2 regions of the Micromonospora sp. WMMD735 genome follow, and region 2 is predicted to be linked to the other one. Evidence: riboswitches for the same ligand, from Rfam matches in the RefSeq annotation. Region 2 holds a riboswitch; the other holds the start of a gene.

The links. Region 2 has a riboswitch for cobalamin ahead of cobN (cobaltochelatase subunit CobN). Riboswitches for the same ligand answer to the same signal wherever they lie in the genome.
Region 1: it holds a riboswitch for cobalamin, as region 2 does, so the genes downstream of both, ACN268_RS10670 (hypothetical protein) here and cobN (cobaltochelatase subunit CobN) in region 2, are expected to answer to the same signal.

What each region holds. Positions count from the first base shown of each region.
Region 1 covers NZ_JBMHMJ010000002.1:2,491,585-2,499,186, reverse strand. Annotated here, with positions in the region: gene metE (5-methyltetrahydropteroyltriglutamate--homocysteine S-methyltransferase) at 1-1,744, opposite strand, end outside; cobalamin riboswitch at 1,859-2,071, opposite strand; cobalamin riboswitch at 2,294-2,512, shown strand; gene ACN268_RS10670 (hypothetical protein) at 2,780-3,385, shown strand; gene meaB (methylmalonyl Co-A mutase-associated GTPase MeaB) at 3,312-4,382, opposite strand; gene scpA (methylmalonyl-CoA mutase) at 4,379-6,604, opposite strand; gene ACN268_RS10655 (methylmalonyl-CoA mutase family protein) at 6,604-7,602, opposite strand, start outside.
Region 2 covers NZ_JBMHMJ010000002.1:1,664,396-1,671,997, forward strand. Annotated here, with positions in the region: gene cobN (cobaltochelatase subunit CobN) at 1-2,251, opposite strand, end outside; cobalamin riboswitch at 2,562-2,691, opposite strand; gene ACN268_RS07340 (hypothetical protein) at 3,544-3,879, opposite strand; gene ACN268_RS07345 (aldo/keto reductase) at 3,970-4,869, opposite strand; gene ACN268_RS07350 (MFS transporter) at 4,943-6,184, opposite strand; gene ACN268_RS07355 (AfsR/SARP family transcriptional regulator) at 6,476-7,252, shown strand; gene ACN268_RS07360 (MFS transporter) at 7,257-7,602, opposite strand, start outside.

The DNA of each region.
Region 1 (7,602 bases), 830 kb from region 2:
CCTCCAGGTCGTGACATTCGTCGCGCAGCGCAAGCGCCACCTGGTCGGCGGTGTCGGCCAGGGGCTGGTCGGTCCGGACGAACGACCAGGCCAGGATGGTGACCGGCCCGGTGAGCATGCCCTTGACCGGACGGTCGGTCAGCGACTGGGCATAGGTGGACCACGCGACGGTCATCGGTGCCCGCCGGGCCACGTCCCCGTGAATGATCGGCGGGCGGACGCACCGGGACCCGTAGGACTGCACCCAGCCGTGGGCGGTGGCGGCGAAACCGTCGAGCTGCTCCCCGAAGTACTGCACCATGTCGTTGCGTTCCGGCTCACCGTGCACCAGCACGTCCAGACCCAACCGTTCCTGCAACCGGATGACCTGCTCCACCTCGGCGCGCATCCGCTGCGTGTAGCCGGCGTCGTCGAGGGTGCCGGCGCGGTGCGCGGCACGGGCCCGGCGCAGCTCGGCGGTCTGCGGGAACGAACCGATCGTGGTGGTCGGCAGGTCCGGCAGCCCCAGCCGTTCCTGCTGGCGGGCGGCCCGCTCGGCGTAGTCGCCACGGTGCCGGTCGGTCGGGCGCAGCGCCGCCAACCGGCCGCGCACGTCGTCGTGCCGCCACGACGGCGGGGCGGGCGGCAACGGGGCCGGCAGGCTGGTGGTGCCGTCGCGCAGCGCCCGCCCGAGCAGGACCACCTCGTCGACCTTCTGCCGGGCGAACGAGAGCCGCGCGGACAACTCCGGGTCGAGGGAGGTCTCGGCGGACAGGTCGACCGGCACGTGCAGCAGCGAACAGGACGTGGACACCGCCACGTGGTCGGCCAGTCCGGCGACCGTGGCACCGGCGGCGACGGCCGCGCGCAGATCCGTGCGCCAGATGTTGCGTCCGTCGACCAGTCCGGCGACGACGGTCTTGCCGCGCAGGGGACCGGCTGCGGCGAGCCGGCGCAGGTTGCCCGCACCGGCGACTAGGTCCAGGCCGATCGCCTCGACCGGGGTGTCCAGCAGCGCCGGCAGCGCGTCGCCGAGGTCACCGAAGTAGGTGGCGACGAAGATCCGGGGACGGTGGGGCAGCTCCCCGAGACGTTGGTAGGCGTGCCGCAGGCCGTCGATCTCGGCCGTGGTGCGGTCCACGACGTAGGCGGGTTCGTCCAGTTGGACCCAGGCCACGCCCGCGTCGGCCAGGGTGGTGAGGATCCGGGCGTACGTGTCGACCAGGTCGTCGAGCCGGGCGAACGGATCCTCGCCCTTGGCCAGCAGCAGGAAGGTGGCCGGCCCGACCAGCACCGGTCGGGTGGTGATGCCCAGGTCACGTGCCTGCGCGTACTCGCTCAGCGCCTTCGCCGGGTCGGCCACGAACACGGTGTCGGGGTCGATCTCCGGCACCAGGTAGTGGTAGTTGGTGTCGAACCACTTGGTGAGTTCCAACGCTGGTGCGGCATCGACGCCACGGGCCATGGCGAAGTAGGTGTCGAGTTGACCGAGGCCGAGCCGGGCGAAGCGGCGGGGGACCGCACCGACCGCGACGGCGGTGTCGAGCATGTGGTCGTAGTAGGAGAACGTGTTGGACGGGATCGCGTCGAGGCGGGCGTCGCGCAGCGTCCGCCACACCTCGGCCCGCAGCCCGGCCGCGACATCCTCCAGGCCGGTGGCTTCCAGCGTGCCGGCCCAGTACGCCTCGACGGCCTTCTTCCACTCGCGGTGGGCGCCGATACGGGGATAGCCGAGCACGGTGCTCTGCCCGAATGAGGTGGTCACAGGTGGTCCTTCCCTCGCGGTGTCCGACGACCACCCGAGAGGAAGACGGATACGCCACGGCGTAACCGGCATTCCGCCCTGGCCCTCCCGAGAGGCCGCCGACGGCGCGTACCGGCGGTACGCGCAGCGCTGGCAGGTCTTCGGACTCGTGGGCGTGACACAGGGTCGCCTACTGGCCGTCGCTTCCCAGACCTTGCGGTCCAGTGCTTCGTTGACGGCGGTCGTTCCCACTCACCGCTGCGGGGCAGTCCCGGTCTCACACCGGGTTCCCTCTTACGACGCCCCACCCGCGCACGGGAGAGGCGAACCAGCACCGCCCGCGATCCTACGCCCCACCGCCGCCCGCCGCGGTCGGCGTCCGAGGCGCGGGACACGATTCGCGCCTCTCGGCCATGGGCGGCAAGCCGCTCGACCGTCTGCACGGCCCGGGGCTCCCCGCTTCGCGGACCCGAGCCGGGCAGCAGGGCGATGGTCGCCGAGCCACCAGCGCTTTCACCACCGGCGCGTGCACTGCATCTGGCTACCATCGCTCTTCCCGGCCGGTGCCCTAGAATAGGTGTCGGTGCTGGTTCGCGCGGACCGTGACGGTCCGGGCGTCGTAAGAGGGAACCCGGTGGGAGACCGGGACTGCCCCGCAGCGGTGAGTGGGAACGACCGCCGTCACATGCACTGGATGCCCCTGGTGTCCGGGAAGCGACGGCCAGTAGGAGATCGGCCTGTCCGGTCGTGCCCACGAGTCCGAAGACCTGCCCGCGCCGCGTGCGTGACCACGCACGCCGCCGACGGCCTCGCGGGAGGGCCTGGGCGCGGCTGGCGACGGATCGCCCAGCCCTGCCGTCACCTTCCCCGATCCAGCGGCTGGCCACGCCGGACCTCAAGGGAAGGATCCCCAGGCAGATGACGTCCTCGCCCACCCCCGGTTACGGATTTGCCGCCGCCTGGCACGCCATGACAGGCAGCGAAGGGGACGAATCCCTTCTACTCGGCCCGGACGTGTCGCGGACGCTGACGTCCTACATTTGTCCGGGAGAGACCGTGCTCGACATCGCCGCGGATGAGTTCGCGATGGTGGCCGCCCAGGCCGGCGCGCACGTCACAGTGGTCGATGGATCGTCACAGCGCCTCGCTCAGGTGGCGTCCGACGCCCAGCGGCACGGCGTCACCGTCGACACCGTGCACGCGCTCTGGCCGCACGCGGCGGTCGCGCACCACGACGTGGTGGTCGGTGCCGGCGCGCTACGCCGGCACCGCGACTTGCCGGCGGCACTGCGCGCCATGGTGCTGCACGCCGACCGGCTACTGCTCTGCGTCGACGAGGCCGGCACGCCCGCACCGCACGAACAGGTCCTCGCGGCGTTGCTCGGAGCACCGGTGATCCGGCAGGCGCCCCGACATCTGCTCATCGCCGGGACGCTGGCCGAAATGGGTCTGGCCGCCGACGTGCGGATGGTGACCACCGTGCGGGCCGTCACCGTGGCCGACGAGACCGAACTGGTCCAGCGCCTGGCCGGGCGGTCGCTGCCCGGGCCGCTGGCCCGCCGGCTGCTGGACCTGCTCGCGTCGACGCTCAGCCGGACGCCGGCAGGGAACTGGCAGTATCGCTACCCGGCGGAGACCGGTCTGGTGGTGTGTCCGGTGTGACGGTCGGGTCGGCGAAACCGGCCAGCAGCCGCTCGGCGGCCACTGCCGGGGTGAGGGTGCCGGCGAGGACCTGCCGCTCGACCTGCGGAGCGAGGGTTCGCACGGTGGGATGCGTGTGGAGCCGGTCGAGCAGCTCGGCCCGCACCATCGCCCACACCCAGCCGATCTGCTGTCGTCGGCGCCGCTCGGCCAGTTCACCGGAGGCCGTCATGGTGTCCTGGTGGTGACGAATCTGCTGCCACACCTCGTCGAGGCCGGTCTCCTCCTGGGCGCTGCACGTGACAACCGGGGTATGCCACCCTGCGTCAGGTGGATGTATCAGGCGCAGCGCGCCGGCGAGCTCGCGGGCCGCTCGGCGGGCATCGGTCACGTGCGGCCCATCGGCCTTGTTGACGGCGATGACGTCGGCGAGTTCCAGCACGCCCTTTTTGATGCCCTGCAACTGGTCGCCAGTGCGGGCCAGGGTGAGCAGCAGAAACGAGTCGACCATGTCGGCGACCGTGGTCTCGGACTGGCCGACGCCGACGGTCTCGACCAGCACCACGTCGTAGCCGGCGGCTTCGAGCACCACGATCGCTTCCCGGGTGGCCTTGGCGACACCACCGAGCGTGCCGGCCGTGGGCGAGGGCCGGACGAATGCGGCCGGGTCGACGGCCAGGCGGGCCATGCGGGTCTTGTCACCGAGGATGCTCCCGCCGGTGCGGGTGGACGACGGGTCGACCGCGAGCACCGCCACCCGGTGTCCGGCGCCGGTCAGCCGGCAGCCGAGGGCGTCGATGAACGTGGACTTGCCGACGCCGGGTACCCCGGTGATACCGATGCGACGGGCGCCGCCGGCGTGCGGGGTGAGTGCCGCGAGCAGCTGCTGCGCCGCGCTGCGATGATCGGGTCGGGTGGACTCGACCAGGGTGATGGCCCGGGCGATCCACGCGCGCGAGTCAGCGCGCACCCCATCGACGTACGCCTCGACCGACGGGGTGCGCATCGTGCCGCTCACGCTTCCGGGTGACCGAGCCGCCGGGACAGCACGGTGAGCAGTTCCCGGGCGGCCTCGGCGATCACGGTGCCGGGCGGGAAGATGGCCGCGGCACCGGCCTCGCGCAGCGCGTCGAAGTCCTGCGGCGGGATCACACCCCCCACAATGATCATGATGTCGTCGCGGTCCAGGGCGGTCAGCTCCTCGCGCAGCGCCGGTACCAGCGTCAGATGGCCCGCGGCGAGGCTGGAGACACCGACGATGTGCACGTCAGCCTCAACCGCCTGCCGGGCCACCTCGCCGGGGGTCTGAAACAGCGGGCCCACGTCGACATCGAAACCGAGGTCGGCGAAGGCGGTAGCGATCACCTTCTGGCCGCGGTCGTGGCCGTCCTGGCCCATCTTGGCCACCAGGATGCGGGGCTGGCGGCCCTCGGCGACGGCGAACGCCGCAGTGGCGGCGCGGACGCCCTCCAGCGCGGAAACCGCTCCCGCCTCGTGCCGGTACACCCCGGAAATGGTACGGATCTGCGCGGCGTGACGCCCGTACACCTTCTCCAGCGCGTCGGAGATCTCCCCGACGGTGGCCTTCGCCCGGGCCGCGTCGACCGCCAGAGCGAGCAGGTTGCCGTCCAGGCCCGGCCCGCGGGTACCGTCGAGGGCGGCACCGGCCGCCCGGGTCAACGCGTCCAACGCCGAGGTGCAGGTCTGCTCGTCGCGTTCCGCGCGCAGTCGGCGTAGCTTGTCCATCTGCTGCGTACGCACCGACCGGTTGTCGACCTTGAGCACGTCGATCGGCTCGTCGGCGTCCAGGCGGTACTTGTTGACGCCGATCACCGGCTGCCGACCAGAGTCGATGCGTGCCTGGGTACGCGCGGCGGCCTCCTCGATCCGCAGCTTCGGGATGCCCTCGTCGATGGCCCGGGCCATTCCACCGGCCGCCTCCACCTCGCGGATGTTCTGCCAGGCGCGGGCGGCCAGGTCGTGGGTGAGACGTTCCACGTAGGCGCTGCCGCCCCAGGGGTCGATCACCCGTGTGGTACCCGATTCCTGCTGAAGCACGAGCTGGGTGTTGCGGGCGATCCGCGCGGAAAAGTCGGTCGGCAGCGCCAACGCCTCATCGAGGGCGTTGGTGTGCAGGGACTGCGTATGCCCCTGGGTAGCGGCCATCGCCTCGACGCAGGTACGCACGACGTTGTTGAACACGTCCTGCGCGGTCAGCGACCAGCCGGAAGTCTGGCAGTGCGCCCGCAGACTCAGCGACTTGGGGTTCTTCGGGTGGAAGTCGCGCACCAGGCGGGCCCACAGCAGCCGTGCGGCCCGCAGCTTCGCCACCTCCATGAAGAAGTTCATCCCGATCGCCCAGAAGAAAGACAGCCGGGGCGCGAACGCGTCGATGTCCAGCCCAGCATCACAGCCGGCGCGCAGGTACTCGACGCCGTCGGCGAGGGTGTAGGCGAGTTCCAGGTCAGCGGTCGCGCCGGCTTCCTGGATGTGATAGCCGGAAATGGAAATCGAGTTGAACCGGGGCATCCGCGCCGAGGTGTAGGCGAAGATGTCGGAGATGATCCGCATCGATGGCTGCGGTGGGTAGATGTAGGTGTTGCGGACCATGAACTCCTTGAGGATGTCGTTCTGGATGGTGCCGGAGAGCTGCTCCGGCGCCACCCCCTGCTCCTCCGCGGCGACGATGTACAGGGCCAGCACCGGAAGGACGGCACCGTTCATGGTCATCGACACGCTCATCCGGTCCAACGGGATCTTGTCGAACAGTTGCCGCATGTCGTAGATGGAGTCGATCGCCACCCCGGCCATGCCCACGTCACCGGCGACACGGGGGTGATCCGAGTCGTAGCCACGGTGGGTCGGCAGGTCGAAGGCGACCGACAGCCCCTTCTGACCGGCAGCCAGGTTACGTCGGTAGAACGCGTTCGACTCCTGCGCGGTGGAGAACCCCGCATACTGGCGGATCGTCCACGGCTGCGTGGTGTACATGGTCGGGTACGGACCGCGCAGGTACGGGGCGACTCCCGGATACGTGCCCAGGAAGTCCACTCCGTCCCGGTCGGCCACGGTGTGCAGCGGGGCGACGTCGATGCCCTCCGGCGTATGCCAGGTCAGCGCCTCCGGCGCGCCACCGGTCTCGGCGCGCACTGCTTCGCGCCACCGGTCCAGGTCGGTGTCGGCGGCAGTCGGCGGTGCGCCGAGCTCGACGCCGCGGAAGTCGGGAATTCCCGCGCCCATCACGCCACCCCCAGGTCGTCCAGCGTCGTTTCCAGCACCGCGACCGCGTTGCAGCCCGCGAACAGATAGTCGTCCACGCCGCCGTAGCCGGCCGGTTTTCCGGCCAACCACACCCGCGACGCACCCGCAGCGCTCAACGCCCGCGCCACCACCTCCGCTGACTGCCCATACACCCGGTCGGAGGAGCACAGGCAGGCGACGCCGGCGCCGCTGACGGCGAACTCGGCAGCCAGCCGGGCCGGGTCATCATCCCCGACCGACGGCCGTACGGTGGCGATCCCACCGGCGGCGAAGAGGTTCGCGGCGAAGCCGGCCCGCGCGTTGTGCACCGCCACCGGCCCGAGAGTAGCCAGGAAAACGGTGGGCCGCCGGTCCGTGTCCGCCGTATGGGCGTCGGCGCGGTTCCGCAGCGCCTCGTACGCGTGGGCGTACCGATGTCGGGGCAGCCCGCCACCCGGCGGCGCAGGAGCGGGGGGCCGTGCCGGCAGCTGCTCGTCCAGATGCGGGAACTCGCTGACCCCCGTCAGCGGGTTCCGACGGTGCGCCACGTTGTCGGCCCGCCGCTGCCATGTCGCGGCCAGCCGCTCAGCGACCATGCCGCCGTCCAGCGCCACGGCCATCCCACCGGCCTGCTCGATCTCGGTGAACCACGCCCACGCCGACCGGGCCAGTTCCTCGGTGTATCGCTCGACGTACCACGAGCCACCAGCAGGGTCGATCACCCGACCCACGTTCGCCTCTTCCAACAGCAGCGACTGGGTGTTGCGGGCGATCCGGCGGGCAAAGTCGTCCGGCAGCCCCAGGCAGTGGTCGAACGGCTGCACGGTCACCGCATCCGCGCCGCCGATACCGGCAGCGAAGCAGGCCAGCGTGGTGCGCAGCATGTTCACCCAAGGATCGCGGGCGGTCATCATCACCGTGGAGGTGACCGCGTGCTGGCGTTGCGCACCGTCCTGGGGCACCCCGCACACCTGCGCCACCCGAGCCCACAACCGGCG
Region 2 (7,602 bases):
CCGCGTCGGCGGCGGTGACCGCCGGCCCGTCGACGACGTCGGTCAACGCCGTCGGCACCGCCACCCGCGCCCCGGGCTCGGCGAGCAGCGCCTGCTCGTCGAGGCCGTAACCGGCGGCGAGAGCCTGGCGCAGGCCCGGCAGGGCCCGGCTGCCGCCCCACACCTGCGGGGCGCGCAGCACGGCCAGGACGAGGTTCACCCGGGCCTCACCGGTGGGCACCCCGGCCAGGACGTGCAGCCCGTCGCGGATCTGCACGTCCTTGACCTCGCACAGGTAGCCGTCGAGGTGCAGCACGAAATCGTCGAAGTCGTCGGCGGCGGGCATCGCCTCGGTGTGCAGGTCGTGGTGGAGTTCGGCGGCGCGCACCAGCTCCCAGATCTGCCCCCGGACCACCGGCACCTTCGCCGGGTCGAGGGCCTGCACGGTGGCGTACTCGTCCAGCAGCTGTTCGAGTTTCGCCAGTTCGCCGTAGGTCTCGGCGCGGGCCATCGGGGGCACCAGGTGGTCGACCACGACGGCGTGCGCCCGCCGCTTGGCCTGGGTGCCCTCGCCGGGGTCGTTGACGATGAACGGGTAGACCAACGGCAGGTCACCGAGGACGGCGTCGGGGGCGCAGTCGGCGGCCAGGCCGAGGCCCTTGCCGGGCAGCCACTCGCACGTGCCGTGCTTGCCGAGGTGCACCACCGCGTCGGCGCCGAACCCGCCGTCGTCGACCGACGCGGCCAGCCACCGGTACGCGGCGAGGTAGTGGTGGCTGGGCGGCAGGTCGGGGTCGTGGTAGATGGCGATCGGGTTCTCGCCGAAGCCGCGCGGCGGCTGGATCAGCAGGGTGACGTTGCCGAACCGCAGCCCGGCCAGGACGATGTCCCCGGCGTCGGTGTAGAGCTGGCCGGGTGGCTCACCCCAGTGTTCCCGCATCCGGTCTCGCAGGTCGACCGGCACCTGGTCGAACCAGCGCCGGTAGGTCTTCCCCGGCACCCGGGCCTCGGCGGCGGCCAACTGTTCCGGGGTGAGCCACTCGACGTCGTGGCCCCCGGCGGCGATCAGGGCGTGGATCAGCGCGTCCCCGTCGGTGGGTGGTGGCGCGTCGCCGAGGTGGTACCCGTCGGCGGCGAGGGCGGCGAGCAGCCGGACCGCCGAGGCGGGGGTGTCCAGGCCGACGGCGTTGCCGACCCGGGAGTGCTTCGTCGGGTAGGAGCTGAGCACGATCGCCACCCGCTTGCCGGCGTTGGGCAGGTGGCGCAGCCGGGCCTGCCGGACGGCGATGCCGGCGACCCGGGCGGCCCGCTCGGCGTCGGCGGCGTAGACCGACAGCCCGTCGGCGTCGATCCGCTTGAACGAGAACGGCACGGTGACGATCCGACCGTCGAACTCGGGGATGGCCACCTGCATGGCCGCGTCCAGCGGGGACAGTCCGGCGTCGCTGGCAGCCCACTGCTCCCGGGTGCTGGTCAGGCACAGCGCCTGGATCACCGGCACGTCGAGGGCGGCGAGCGCGCCGACGTCCCAGGCGTCCTCGTCGCCCCCGCCGGAGGCGTCGGCGGCGACCGTCCCCCCGGCGGCGAGGACGGTGACGACGAGCGCGTCGCAGCGGGCGAAGAGGTCCAGCGGCCCGTCGCCGGGGGTGAGCCCGCGCAGCGATCCGCAGAAGATCGGCAGCGGTTCGCCGCCGGCCGCGTCGACCGCGTCGGCCAGGGTCTGCACGAAACCGGTGTTGCCGGCCAGCGCGTGCGCCCGGTAGAACACGATCCCCACCGTGGGCCGCCCGCCCCCGTCCGGTCCGGCCACCGGGTCCGCCCCGTCGACCGGGGTGGACGGGCGGCGGTGGTCGAGGATGCCGTAGGGCGGGGTGGGGGTGGGCGGGTCGAAGCCCTCACCGGTGAGCAGGACGGTGTCGGAGAGGAACCGGGCGAGCTGGGCGAGGTTGTCCGCGCCCCCCTCCACCAGGTAGGACAGCGCTTCGGTGGCGACCCCGGAGGCCACCGTGGAGGCCGCCATCAGCTCCGCGTCGGGCACCGCCTCGCCGCCGAGCACGATCGTGGGGACGCCGGAGCCGAGCACCGCCGCGAGGCCGTCCGGCCACGCCTGCCGCCCGCCGAGCAACCGTACGACGGCCAGGTCGACCCCGTCGAGCAGGGCGGGCACGGCGGCCACGTCGACCCGGGTGGGGTTGGCGAGGCGGTAGTCGGCGGCGCTGGCGCGGGCGGCGAGCAGATCGGTGTCGGCGGTGGACAACAGCAGGATGCGCACGTGCGGCTCCGGAGAGTGACGTCCGGCTCGACCACGGGGCCGGGCCGAGCGGGGCGGGAGGGACGCCGGTCAGCGGCGGCGGAGGTACGACGCACCCCACCGGCGGCGGGGCACCCCGGACCGGCCGTCAGCGGTACGTGGCAGGCCGACCGCCCCGGCGACGGCCGGCGACGGTGGGAGAGGTGGGGGCACGCGGCGGCGCGGGCTCTACGGTGATGCGGAAGTCACCGACCGTGATCGGGTCGGCAGTGACGCTGTGCGTCATCGGGTCCTCCTCGGGTGTCCACGCCCTGGGGTTCTCCGACGGCCGAAGTATCCTGGCTCCCGGATCGACGCTCACCCCCGGCCTTCCAACCGTGCACGCACGGTCGTGACCCACGAGGGGGGATCGCTCCCCGGTGACAGTGGCGGGACCGCGTCGGAATCGCACCGACTTCCTTCACTGCCGTCAGGCCGCGAATGCTGCCACACTCCTCACCCCGAGGTCAACGGCGGCCACCGGCCCCGCGAGGGCACCGATCGCCCCCCGTGGCGAGGCCGGCGACCGCCGCTGCCCACGTTCCCGGGTGGGCCCGGTCCCCTCCCGACGGTCGACCCGCAGCGTCCCGTGCCGCGCACCCACCGATCCGCCGAGGGAGCCCGCCACCCGCCCGGGGAAGGGCCACCGTCCGCGACCGACCGGCGCGGAACTGGGCGGCACGGAGCTGATCCGGGCGGCATGGAGCCGGGCGGCACGGAGCCGGGCGGCACGGAGCCGGGCGGCACGGAGCCGGGCCGCCGCCCTCAGGCTGCCCGGCCCCGGGCGACCCGGCCCTGGTCGGCCGGGACACCTCTCTCGCACGCTGTCGAGCTGATGACGTCAACGACTCGGGGGCCGGCGCGGCCGACCTGGCCGGACAGTTGTCGCGCCGGGTAGCGCCGGCCACTCGCCCGACACCCCGGGGCCGGGGCGGCCTGAGGGCGACGGCCCCGGCCCGGGGCCACGGGGCCGCCTCCTCCGGTGCCGCAGGCCCTCCGGTCACAGGCCCATCCGGTACCGCGGGGCCGCGCCACCCCGGCCACCCCCGACCTGGCGGTACGGGTCGTCCCATCCGGCGGGGCCGATCCGTCACCGTCATCAGCTCGAAAGGGCCCGCGACGACATACCCCACACCCCTGCCCCGCAGCGGCAGGCGACCGGGGCGGCCGGCGGTCGCACCCGCCGCCGTGGCCGCACCCCCACGGACCCACATCCCACGGACCCACATCCCACGGGGCCACAACCCCGCCACGCTTCACGCGTTGCTGCGGGATCAGCGGAGGCGACGCTCGGGGTGGGCCCGGTTCCAGGCCCGCATCCGCTCCGGGTACCCGGTCTTCGCCGCCTCGTAGAGGGGCACCGCGTGCCGGTGGGCCAGCTTCGCCGCCGTACGCGGGGAGCCGGTGCGGCGGCGGATCCACTCCCCGTCGTGCGCGATCGCCACCACCGTGGTGTCGGTGGCGGTCGTCTCGGGTTCGAGATAGAACTCCACCCCCCGGTGGGCGGCCACGAAGTCCGCCAACGCGGTCAGGTCGTCCCGGGTGGCCTCCCGGTCGAGCTTGGTCGGGATACCCTCGTCAGCCCGGGTCCGTCGGCTGAACCAGCCCATCTGCCCGTCCTCTCCTCGGCGTCCCTCCAGTGGAGCACCCCCACCTGGAAGGGCGCTGCGAGCCCGGTGACAGCCGGCTGGGCGGCCCGTTCACCGCCGGTCGAGCGCGGCCAGCTCGTCGGGGGTGAGTCGCAGCGCGGCGGCCGCGACGTTCTCGGCGAGGTGGGCCGGGTCACCGGTGCCGGGGATGGCCAGCACGTGCGGGCCCTGGTGCAGCGTCCAGGCGAGACGTACCTGCTGCGGGGTGGCGTCGTGGGCGCGGGCGACGGCGCGTACGGCCGCGCCGTGGTCGGTGCGGGCCCCGCCTTCGCGGTTGCCGCCGGTCAGGGAAAAGAACGGCACGTAGGCGATCCCCCGGGCACCGCACTCGCGGACCATGGCGTCCTGGTCGCCGCGGTTGTCCAGGGCGTAGTTGTTCTGCACGCAGACCACCGGGGCGACGGTCTGCGCCTCGTCGAGGTGGTCGAGGCGGACGTTGGACAGACCCAGGTGCCGGATCAGGCCGGCGTCGCGCAGCTCGGCCAGCGCGCCGAAACGTTCGGCCACGGAGTCCGGCGCGGGCCGCCTGACGATCCGCAGGTTGACCAGGTCGAGGTGGTCGCGGCCGAGCCGGCGCAGGTTCTCCTCCACCTGGGCGCGCAGCTGCGCCGGGCCGGCCTCCTCGTGCAGGCCGGTCGTCGGGTCGTCCCGGAAGCCGACCTTGGTGGCGACGACCAGCCCTTCCGGGTACGGGGCGAGCGCGGCGCGGATCAGTTCGGTGGCGTACCGGGCGGAGCCGGTGCCGACCTTCAGGGTGCCGCCCGGTGAGACGTAGAACGCGGCGGTGTCGATGTGGTCGACGCCCAGTTCGACGGCCCGGCGCAGGACGCGCAGCGCCCGGTCCCGGTCGGGGTGGGCGGTGAGCCGCATCGAGCCGAAGCCCATCCGGTGCACGGTGCGGTCGCCCAGGGTCCAGCGGCCCGCCGCTGCGGCGGTGATCTCGGTTGGCATCCGGCGACCCTAGCCAGCGGCGGTGACCCGGCGTAACGGCCGCGCACCCGATACCGGCCGGGGCCGACGACTGTTAGGTTTTCTGTATCGGGCCGGCGGGTGTCTGCGGCGCGGCACCGGCCGGTGGACGGGTCGCCGGCACCAGGGCCAGGGTCGGAATCAGCAGCACCGGCACCACCAGCAGGGCGTGCAGGATGCCGACGTGGTCCCCGAGCAGACCCAGCAGCGGCGGGCTGGCCAGGAACGACGTGTAGCCGATCACCGCGACGACGCTGACCCGGGCGGGGGCGTGCTCCTCGTCGTCGGCGGCGGCGCTCATCCCGACCGGGAACCCGAGCGACGCGCCAAGCCCCCAGAGGACCACCCCGACGACGGCGAGCGGACCGGAGCCGGCCAGCACCGCCAGCAGGGAGCCGGCGGCGGCCAACAGGATCGTGCCGATCAGCACCGGCACCCGACCCCAGCGGTCGATGGCCACGGTGCCGGCGGTCCGGCCGATGGTCATGCCGGCGACGAACACCCCGAAGACGGCGGCCCCGGCGGCCTCGCTGACCCCGTAGCCGTCGACGAAGGCGACCGCCAGCCAGTCGTTGGCGCTGCCCTCGGTGAACGCCATCACCAGCACCAGCGCGCCGATGAGCAGGGTGCGCGGCTCCCGCCAGGCCGCGAGCAGGCCACCCCGGCGGGCCGACGCGGCGCCGTCGGCGGTGGAGGCGGGCAGGGCGGGCAGGAAGTTCCGCGCCCCGAGCAGGGTGCCGCCGAGCACCACGGCCGCCAGCACGGCCAGGTGCACGGTGATCGGCACCGCGAGCCGGGCGGCGCCCGCGCCGAGTCCGGCGCCGGCCACCGAGCCGAGGCTCCAGGCGGCGTGGAAGCGGGGCAGGATGGTGCGGCCGAGCCGTTTCTCCACCGCCGCACCTTCGACGTTCATGCCCACGTCGCAGGTGCCGGAGCCGTAGCCGAGGGCGAACAGGCCGACCGCGACGCCTGGCAGCGAGCCGAGCGGGGTGGCGATGCCGACCCCGGCCAGGCCGACCGCGACCAGCACGGTCGAGGCGACGACGGTGCGGGCCGGGCCGAGCCGCTGGGTCACCAGTCCGGCACTGGTCAGCGCCAGCACCGCGCCTCCGGACATGGCCAGCAGCAGCAGTCCGAGCCGGCCGGCGCTGAGGCCGAGCGCGTCGCGGACCGCCGGGACCCGGGAGAACCAGGTCGCCACCGCGAGGCCGTTGAGGGCGAAGACCACCGCGACCCCGGTACGGGCGGCCCGTACCACCGGGGGTGGGACGGCTCGGTTCTCGGTGGCGGTGTTCACGGCGCGCGGTCCTCTTCCCCTGGCATGGCCTTCCCGGCCCGGCTTTCCTGGTGCGGGCCGTTCTCCCGGCCCGGTATGTCCCGTCCGGGCCCGACGTCCCACCGCTGATCTCACACCGCTTTCGTCACGGCCACAAGCGCGATGTGCTCCTTACCGCAGCGGCGCGGCCGAACGGAGATGGCGCGGCACCGTCATTATTGATCGATTAACTTCAATCAGTGGTGGGCACTGACGGTACGGGGGCACGCGCATCGTGGGGGATTCGTGAAGTTCGGCATACTCGGAACATTTGTGATACTTCCCGGGCAGAACTACTGCATCAATGCTCCCAAGCAGCGCAAACTGATGGCGGTTCTGACGGTCAACGGAAATGTGCTCATCCCGGTGGAACGCCTGGCCAGAGAGGTGTGGCCCGACGAACCACCCGCCTCGGCCGGCAATCTGATCCGGCAGTACGTCTTCCGTCTCCGGCGCAGTCTGCCCCCGTCGGTGGGGCGGGCCATCATCACCGGCCCGGGTGGCTACAAACTGCGGTTGGCACGCGGCGACGTCGACAGTCACCTCTTCGACGCCAACGTGGTGCGCGGCCGGGCCGCCTTCGCGGCGGGCCGGCTCGACGACGCGGTGCGGTCCCTGTCCGAGGCGTTGGCCGCCTGGCGGGGGGACCCGCTCGCCGACGTCGACCCGTCCCCCTCGATCCTGGCCGAGAGCCGACGGCTCGGTGAACGGCGGCTGCTCGCCATCGAGATGCGCGCCGACGCCTACCTGCGCCTCGGCTGGTACGACGAAGCCGTCGAGGAACTGGCCGCGCTGGTCACCCTCCACCCCGAGCGGGAACGGCTGCGCGACATGCAGATGCGGGCGCTGTGCCAGGTGGGCCGCCGGGCCGACGCCCTCGCGGTGTACCGCGACCTCCGTCAGACCCTTGCCGACGGCGTGGGCATCGAGCCGGGGCCGGCGTTGCAGCGGCTGCACCGTCGGGTGCTCGACGGCGACCCGGCGCTCAGCGAGCCGTCCGACGCCCGCCGACCCGCCGCGGCCGGATGGTCGGGGTCGGCGTACCGGTGACGGGTCACCGGACCCGGTCGGGGCGCGAGGGCAGGAGGGTCGCCACGAGGGCGAGCGCCGCCACCGCCAGCCCCGCCCCGGTGACCACGGTGGCCGCGCCCCAGCGGGTCAGCAGGGGTGCCAGCACCATGCTGCCCACGGCGAACCCCCAGCCGATCGCCGCGTACTGGAGGGAGAAGCCGGTGGCCCGGCGGTCGGGCGGCAGGACCCGTTCCAGGTGCAGCGACCGGGCCAGCACGGTCGGCCCCTCGAAGAACCCGGCGACGGCGTACAGCGTCAGCAGCGCGACGGCGTGCGGTCGCGCGACCACCGCGAACGCGACCACCAGGCCGAGCACCAGCAGGGCGACG